DNA from 2 places in the Bradyrhizobium sp. RT6a genome. Region 2 is predicted to be linked to the other one. Evidence: predicted binding sites of a transcription regulator. Region 2 holds the regulator's gene; the other holds the start of a gene.
What was found. The regulator LexA, encoded in region 2, represses DNA repair genes until DNA is damaged. The targets are predictions, from matches to a motif close to TGTTCNNNNTGTGTTCNG.

Region 1 (4,392 bases), on a different contig from region 2:
CCCAGGTGATGTCGGCCGGCTTCACCTGGTGAAGCACGAGGCTACGCGCGGCTTTGCGCCAGCCATCGAAATCGGTTTCGTTCTCGAGGGTGATGTACTGCATCAGAAGCCAAATCCCAGTTGCGTTGCCTTCGGCTTGAACCGTTCGATCAGCCGTGCCTCATCGAGACGATGCGGCGTGGGTTGGTGATCGCTGAGGACGATGAACGGCAGCGCTTTATTCCGAGGCACATGCAGCCGCGCGAGATCGGCGACACGGATGGTGGTCGTGCGGCGCGCCGCGATGATGCGCTCGACCGCTTTGGTGCCGAAGCCCGGCACGCGCAACAATTCCTCGCGGCTGGCGCGGTTGACGTCGAGCGGGAAGCGGTCGCGGTGGCGCAGCGCCCAGGCGAGTTTTGGATCGATGTCGAGCGGCAGCATCGCGCTGTCGTCGACGATCTCGCCGACGTCGAAGCCGTAGAACCGCATCAGCCAGTCGGCCTGGTAGAGTCGGTGCTCGCGCAGCAAGGGCGGCGCGCGCAGAGGCAGCGCGCGACTGGCGTCGGGGATTGGGCTGAACGCGGAATAATAGACGCGCCTCAGCCGGTATGAACCGTAGAGATTGGCGCTGGTGTGAAGGATGGTGTGGTCGGAGGCCGCGTCGGCGCCGACGATCATCTGCGTGCTTTGGCCAGCCGGCGCGAAGCGCTGCGGCTTGGCTTTCGTCTTCGCGCTGCGGCTTTCCTCGGCCTCGTCCAACTTCAGCCGCAGCCGGCCCATGGTACGGCGGATCGCGCGCACGTCCTTCTCGGGCGCGAATTGCTGCAGGCTCGTCTCCTGCGCCATCTCGATGTTGATGGAGAGACGGTCGGCATATTTGCCGGCCTCGGAGATCAATGCATCGTCAGCCTCGGGGATCGTCTTGAGATGGATGTAGCCGCGGAAGTGATGCTCCTCCCGTAGTTTGCGCGCGACGCTCACCACCTGCTCCATGGTGTAGTCGGGGTTGCGGATGATGCCGGAGGAGAGAAACAGCCCTTCGATGTAATTGCGCCGGTAGAAGTCGAGCGTCAGCTTGACCACTTCGTCGACAGTGAAGCGGGCACGCGGTACGTTGGAGGAGGCCCTGTTGACGCAATAGAGGCAGTCGTAATTGCAGGCGTTGGTCAGCAGCACCTTGAGCAGCGAGATACAGCGGCCGTCCGGCGCGTAGGAATGGCAGATACCCATACCGGGCGCGGTCGAGCCCATGCCCTTGCCGTCGCTGGAATCCCGCCGCTCGGTGCCGCTGGAGGCGCAGGACGCATCATACTTGGCGGCGTCCGCCAGGATTTCCAGCTTGCGTTGCACGTCCATATTGGAATCCCTTTGATTCAACTCATGAATCCCGAGGCCCGCCAATTCGATTGACTCCCGGGGCGTCGTTAGCTTTATATTAGAACATATCATGAACAAATGAGCTAGCCGCTGGTTCTCTTTTTGAGAGCCACCGGCAATCACCCTTGAGGAGCGGCGACCATGAGCGGCGCACGCATCAGCGCGCTTGCAGCCTTGCGCGGCCAGATCGAGCGCATCGAGACGGCGGAGGTCATGCATCATCGCGACCGTGTCGCGCTCGGCCATCGCGAGGCCGACAGCGCGCTGAAGGGCGGGCTCGCGCGCGCGGCAATCCACGAGGTATTTTGCGAAGGACGTCAGGGCGCGGCCGCGACCGGCTTTGTCACCGGACTTGCGGGGCGCGTAACGGCGCGCAAACCGCTGCTGTGGGTGCGGCAGGATTTTTCGGAAATTGAAACCGGTGCGCTGTCGATGAGCGGGCTCGCCGAGATCGGTCTCGATCCGCGCCGCATGGTGATGGTACGCGCCGCCGACGTGGAGAGTGCGCTGCGCACGTCGGCCGATGCGCTCGCCTGCGACGCGCTGGGCGCGGTCGTGCTCGAGCTCTGGGGTGAGACCAGGCAGTTCGATCTCGTGGCGAGCCGCAAGCTGACGCTGGCTGCGCAATCTTCCGGTGTCACCGGTTTGCTGCTGCGGATGGCCGCGCAACCCTTGCCCTCGACCGCCGAGACCAGATGGATGCTTCGCGCGGCGCATTCGCCGCCGGGCGTGATGTGGAGTGCCTGGGGCGCGCCGCGCTTCGATGCCGAGCTCCTGCGCAATCGTCATGGCCCGTGCGGCCGGTGGATCATGGAATGGAAATGTGATGAGTGCCAGTTCTCTGAATCGTCGGCGTATCCTCAGCCTGTGGCTGCCGCGCCTGCCCATCGATCGGATCCAGCGGTTCTTCGGCAACGTCGGACTGCATAAAAACAATGAGCCCAGCATCGTCGTTGCCAAGGACAGCAACGCGCTGGTGATCCATGCGCTGGACGAGGCGGCCGAGCGCCTCGGTCTGCATATCGGCCAGCCTCTGGCCAATGCCAGGGCGATGTGTCCGGATCTAAGGGTGTTCGACGCCGATGCCGTGGCCGATGCCAAGACGATCAGCGACATCGCCGACTGGTGCGACCGCTTCACGCCGCTGGTGGCGCTCGATCCGCCGCACGGGCTGTTCCTCGACATCACCGGCTGCGCGCATCTGTTCGGCGGCGAGGCTGCGCTGTTGCAAACCCTTGTCCGTGCCCTCGACCGCCAGGGCTTTGTCGTCAGCGCGGCGATCGCCGGCACCTCGGTCTGCGCGCGTACGCTGACGCGGCAATCTTCAAGGACCATCGTTGCCGATGGTGGGGAGGCGGCGGCAATCAGCCGATTTCCGGTGTCCGCGCTTGGTGCGGGTGAGGCCATCAGCACCGGCCTGCGACGCGCCGGCCTGAAGACCATCGGCGATGTCGCCTCGCGCACGCCGAGCGAAATCACGGCGCGGTTCGGCGCACGGTTCTCCACGCTGCTCGCGCATGCGCTGGGGCAGGGCGATGCGCCGATCAATCCACGAAAGCCGCTGCCCGATTACATCGTGGAGAAACGCTTTGCCGAGCCGATCGCGACCGACACCATGATCGCGATGACGCTGTCGCGCCTCGCGGACACGTTGATCGCGTCGATGGAGAAGCAGGGCAAGGGCGCGCGCCGGCTGGTGGCCACCTTCTTCCGCACCGACGGCGCGGTGCGTGCCATCATGGTCGAGACCGGACGTCCCGTGACGCAAAGCAAAGTCATCGACCGGCTGTTCCGCGAGCGTCTCGATGCACTCGCCGATCCCCTCGATCCCGGCTTCGGCTTCGACATGGTTCGGCTGTCGGCAAGCCGCACCGAGATCGTGGTGCAGGAGCAGCGCGATCTCGACGCCCATGTCCACGACAATGACGAGCTTGCCGCGCTGATAGACCGCATCGCCGCGCGCATCGGCGGAAAGCGCGTCGTCGTGCATCTGCCTGAGGATACCCATATCCCCGAATGTGCGGTGCTGGCCGCGCCTGCCCAGCATCATCTCGCCGTGGCGATGCAGGCCGAATGGCCCGCGCGCACCGAGACCGAGCCGCCATTGCGTCCGTTGCGGCTGTTCGACAAGCCTGAGCCGATCAATGTGCCGTTCGCGACCGTGCCCGACGGGCCGCCGCATCAATTCACCTGGCGCCGCGCGCAGCATGCGGTGGTGCGGGTGGAAGGCCCCGAGCGCATCGCCATGGAATGGTGGCGGCAGGACGGCAAGCAACTGACGCGGGACTATTTCCGCATCGAGGATGCCGAGGGCCTTCGCTTCTGGATCTTTCGCGACGGTCTTTACGAGGGGGAGTGCTTCGACCGCGACGGCAAGCCCGTTCCTCCCGGTTGGTATGTGCACGGTCTCTTCGCATGAACACGCCCGCCTATGCCGAGATCGGCATCACTACGAATTTCTCCTTCCTGCGCGGCGGGTCGGATCCGCGCGACTATGTGCACCAGGCCGGCAAACTCGGCATTCCCGTGATCGGCATCGCCGACCACAACACGCTCGCCGGCGTGGTGCGGGCCTACAAGGAACTCGACAATGACGAGGTGCTGCACAAGCCAAAACTGCTGATCGGCACGCGCATCGTCTTCATCGATGGTACGCCCGATATTCTGGTCTATCCGCGCGACCGCGCCGCCTATGGCCGGCTGTGCCAGCTTCTCACCAGGGGCAAGCGCGGCGACGACATCACGCGGATCGCGAAGGGTGAGTGCCATCTCACCTTCGCCGATCTCCTTGCGTTTGCCGAAGGCCAGCTCCTGATCCTGACGCTGCCGCATCGTTTCGATGCGGCGCAAGCGCAGGACATCCTCGCCAGGCTGAAGGCAAGTCGCGCCGAGGGCGTGTGGCTGGCGGCGAGCCTGGTCTATCGCGGCGACGACCGCCGCCGCCTCGCGCAGCTCGATGATCTCGCCTCAAAAGCAAAAGTGCCGCTGCTCGCGACCAACGAGGTGCTTTATCACCATCCCGCGCGCCGTCCT
Region 2 (4,392 bases):
CGCGGGCATGCCGGTCGCCCAGGCCCCGCCGATGCTGCCTTCGCCTCTGGCAATGGATTTTTCCGCATAGAGCGCGGCAAGGTCGGTCTGCGCGCTGCAATCGCCGGCGCGGAACACCAGTGCCGAGTGGGTCTCGTTCGGGATCCAGATCTCGAAGCGTCGCGCAATCGGCGTGGCCTGCGCGGAGAGGAATGTCAGGACCCAGGTCTGGTCCGTGCCGGTCCGATAGGGCACGCCGACGCCGCAATTGATCCCGACCTTGGCTGCGTCCTCCCAGCGCAGAAAACTCCTGGCGTCGTGCAGGTCCTTGATGATCAGCGGCAGCCCCGCCTTCCAGGTGCGGCCAGGCAGGCCAAAGCCGCGAGGAAATTTAGTGTGGCGGGAGTTGAATTCGAACATGTCGGCGGTGCCATAATAGCCATCCACGAGCCCCATCTCGTGGGAGGCATCTGGGTCGTTGTGCCAAAGCTCGATCGCCCCGACATGCGCTTCGTCGTCGCCGCAGAATAGCACCATGACGGCTTGCAGGAATTCACCCGCAAACACCGGCACCGCGACGCCGCAGGTGAGGCCGGCCGCAAGCGCTTGATCGGTCCGTTTGAAATAGGAGTTGGCGAATTTGGTGAGGATCACGGGGTGGCCCGCGGCCCAGGCCTTGCCCGGAAGTCCCTCGTCATATCCGAAGTGGAGCTCTTCGCTGACGGCCTTGAACGCGGACAGCCCTTCGTCGTAGAGGCCGCCGCCAAACTCCAGCCGCATGCGCGTCCGATCGGGCACCCAGAGTTCAACGACGCGAAGGAAGGTTTTCATCGAGCGTGTCCGCCGTCTCAAGCCCTGACAGCATCGGTCATTTGGCTGCGAAGCGGACGTTCAAACTTCAGGCAGGGCGGCTCAAACTTCGTGCGGCGGAGAGGTGTAAGGGCTTGGTCCATCCGATTGGATTTCGCGGACGCAAGCCACACCATCTCGCCGGCCGCGGCCGGCGATGGCAATTCAATCCTGACCCCCGACCTCCTAGCCGGAGGCGGCTGTGTCAGCCGATCGGCAGGTGCGTGACGGTCGGCGGCCGGTCGGCGATGATCTGCGCCTTGTGCTCGCGCTCGGCCACCGACTGAGTTACCGGCAGTTGCAGCACGGTCGCGCGCTGGCCTTCGACGAGCTGCGTCACCAGCACATATTTGCCGTCCGGGAATTCGATCGCATCATGATGGCGGTCGGGAATGTGCGGATCGATCTTGCCGAACTTGCCCACGCGGGAATTGATGGTGCGCGTCCAGATCCAGCGATTGTCGTAACGGACGTCGTCGGCGAAGGCGAGCTCCGTCCCCGGCAGCAGGCAGACGGCAACAGACGGATCGGCTGCGGAGGCGAAGCCGCGCGTCGAGGTGCCGCGGAAGCTTGTCGTGACGATCGTCTCGCCGACTTCGGCGGGGCGCGACGCGACGGCATGCAGGCTGTAGTCACACATCGGGTGCTCCTCATGCTGGGATAGCTACCCGCGTCTCTTATCGAGGCGCAGGCCTCTATCAGAGTGGAAGCACGAACGCTCTGCTTGGTTATGGGCAAATCTGCGGCTGGCTTCTGCAAGCTGCGATCACATTATCTTTCCCGAATTCAATAGGAACAAAGCCCGTTGCGATGCATTCGGGAGGCGCATGCGCGAACATTGCCGGCTTGTCTGCAATGGTAGAACTTGATCGCTGGCCGGTGTTTCCTCGAACACTCGAGACGCGGTGCCGTTTCCGTGGGCATCGCGAGGAGCCAGCGCCGGAGGAGGGGCCGGATAGTCTGTGCAGAACCAGAACGACTATCCAGCCGGAGCGGACGATGATCCGCTCCAATCTCTGACCGGCGATGCCGGTGGAAGCGCGCGAGGCGCCAAGCACTTCCGGTATGAAGCACTTCCGGTATCAGTACTTCCGGTAAAGCCCGATCAGCTTGCCCTGAATCTTCACCCGGTTGGGCGGCAGGATGCGGACCTCATAGGCCGCGTTGGCGGGCTCGAGCGCGATCGATGCACCGCGACGGCGGAAGCGCTTCAGCGTCGCTTCCTCGTCGTCGATCAGCGCCACCACGATGTCGCCGGTATCGGCGCTCTCGTTGCGCTGGATCAGTGCCATGTCGCCGTCAAGAATGCCGGCCTCGACCATGGAATCGCCGCGCACTTCGAGCGCGTAATGCTCGCCCGAGCCGAGCATGTCAGGCGGTACGCTGATGGTATGGCTGCGGGTCTGCAACGCCTCGATCGGCGTGCCGGCCGCGATGCGGCCCATCACCGGCACCGCAACGGGACGCTCGCCCTCGTCAGCCGGCAGGCTGGAGCTCGCACGCACCTTGCCGAGATTGCCCTCGATGACGCTCGGCGTGAAGCCGCGCCGGCTGCCTGCGGCTGCCTGGAGCTCCGGCAGCTTAATGACTTCAATCGCACGGGCGCGGTTGGGCAGGCGTCGGATGAAGCCACGCTCCTCGAGCGCCGTGATCAGGCGATGGATGCCCGACTTCGAGCGCAGGTCGAGCGCATCCTTCATCTCGTCGAAGGAAGGCGGCACGCCACTTTCCTTCAGACGTTCACTGATGAACCGCAGAAGCTCGTATTGTTTGCGCGTTAACATCTCGACCAAAGTCCCCCGGTTGATGTCGTCCGATTCCGAGACGCTGAATTCGGCTATATGCCGCTACATGCTCGAAACAAATCATGAACGGACACTATATGTTCGATACATGTTCCGCAACTGCTTAATTTACCGTGAACAGAGCAAAGTTCGCGGAACGCGCGTTGCCGAGGCGCTCAGACGGGGAGCCGCAATACTTCGCAAGCCGTGCCGGCTTCGGCCTTCGGCGCAAACGGAGCGCGCACGAGAAGTACCTGTGCTGCAGCGAGATTCGCAAGCAGCGAAGAATCCTGATGGTTGACGGGAAGAACGACGCGTGTGCCGTCGTCACGCTCCTCCAGATGCGCGCGCAGATAGTCCTCGCGCTGGTCGTTGGCGCCGACGTCGCGGCCGAGCACGGCGCTTTCACGGCGATGGTGAATCACAGAACGGCCAGACAGGGCGCGAATCAGAGGCACCAGGAACAGGAAAGCGCACACGTAGGACGACACGGGATTGCCCGGCAGGCCGATCACACCCATTGTGCCGAGCCGACCGTGCATCATCGGCTTGCCTGGCCGCATCGCGATTTTCCAGAACGCCATCGCGATGCCTTCGTCCCTCAGTGCCTGCTGGACCAGATCGTGGTCGCCGACCGATGCGCCGCCGGTCGTGATCAGGATGTCGGCGCCGCTCTCGCGGGCGCGGCGAATGCCGGCGGTGGTGGCCTCCAGCGTGTCGGCGGCAATACCGAGGTCGATGGTCTCGGCGCCCTCCCTGCGGGCGAGCGCGTGCAGGGCGTAGCCGTTGGAATAGACGATCTGGCCGTGACCGGGCGTGGTGCCCGGCATCACCAGCTCGTCGCCGGTGGCGAGAATCGCGACCTTCGGACGCCTGAAAACGGCAAGGTGCGGATGGTTCATCCCGGCGGCGAGCGCGAGGTCGCGCTCGGTGAGACGGCTTCCCTTGCGCAGGAGCACGTCGCCCTCGCGGAAATCGACGCCGGCGGGACGGATGTGCCGTCCGGCGATCGCGGCTTCCTTGATCGTGATACGCTTGCCGGCGGCGACCGTGTCCTCCTGGATCACGACGGCGTCCGCGCCACCGGGAACGACGCCGCCGGTGAAGATCCGCACGGCCTCGCCGGCGCCGACCGTCCCCGCGAACGGTCGGCCTGCCGCGACTTCGCCGATGACGGTGAGCTCCGAATCGATCGTCGCGGCATCGGCCGCGCGCACCGCGTAGCCGTCCATCGCGGACATCGCCTGCGGCGGCTGCGTACGTCGCGCCGCGACGTCACGCGCGAGCACGCGATGGTAGGCCTCGTCGAGGGAAATCATGTCTTCCGGCAGCGGCTCTGCACCCGCCAGCACTGCGGCAAGCGCGTCAGAAACCGGCATCAAGGCCACGGCGAAAACTCCTGCTCGGCACGTTCGGGCGAATGTTCCGCAAGTCTTCTAGCCGAGCGCGGGCGCGGAGGCAAAAACGGCTGAACGGGCGCAGTCATTCCCGCCGCTTCATGTTGTTCCGGAAGCCGGGATCAAGCGCGTCGCGCCATGATCCGAAGGAGGTTACAGATCGGCAGGATAGTGGTCATGGTAAGACGAGAACGACGTGCGCCCCCCGGCCTGTATCGATCAGCTCCCTGCCTGCCCGGGAGTTACGTCGGGCGCCTTGGGTCCTTGATCCTTGTCGGGTAGCGGATCGGCTTGGGATTTCAGGTCGGCGGCCTTGCTCACAAGCTTGGCGGAAAGGTCCGAATCTGAAGTTGTCCTGGCGAATTCAAGAAGAAGAGAGGCTT

Region 1: the regulator LexA is predicted to act here: its motif matches at 1,419-1,436, upstream of ABIC03_RS05910 (ImuA family protein).

The regions. Positions count from the first base shown of each region.
Region 1 is NZ_JBEPQC010000001.1:1,220,963-1,225,354, reverse strand. Features, by position in the region: gene ABIC03_RS05920 (UdgX family uracil-DNA binding protein) at 1-103, opposite strand, end outside; gene ABIC03_RS05915 (putative DNA modification/repair radical SAM protein) at 103-1,338, opposite strand; gene ABIC03_RS05910 (ImuA family protein) at 1,501-2,289, shown strand; gene ABIC03_RS05905 (Y-family DNA polymerase) at 2,186-3,778, shown strand; gene ABIC03_RS05900 (error-prone DNA polymerase) at 3,775-4,392, shown strand, end outside.
Region 2 is NZ_JBEPQC010000002.1:1,305,537-1,309,928, forward strand. Features, by position in the region: gene ABIC03_RS16185 (GAF domain-containing protein) at 1-810, opposite strand, end outside; gene ABIC03_RS16190 (hypothetical protein) at 1,034-1,468, opposite strand; gene lexA (transcriptional repressor LexA) at 1,911-2,612, opposite strand; gene ABIC03_RS16200 (molybdopterin molybdotransferase MoeA) at 2,789-4,000, opposite strand; gene ABIC03_RS16205 (hypothetical protein) at 4,229-4,392, opposite strand, start outside.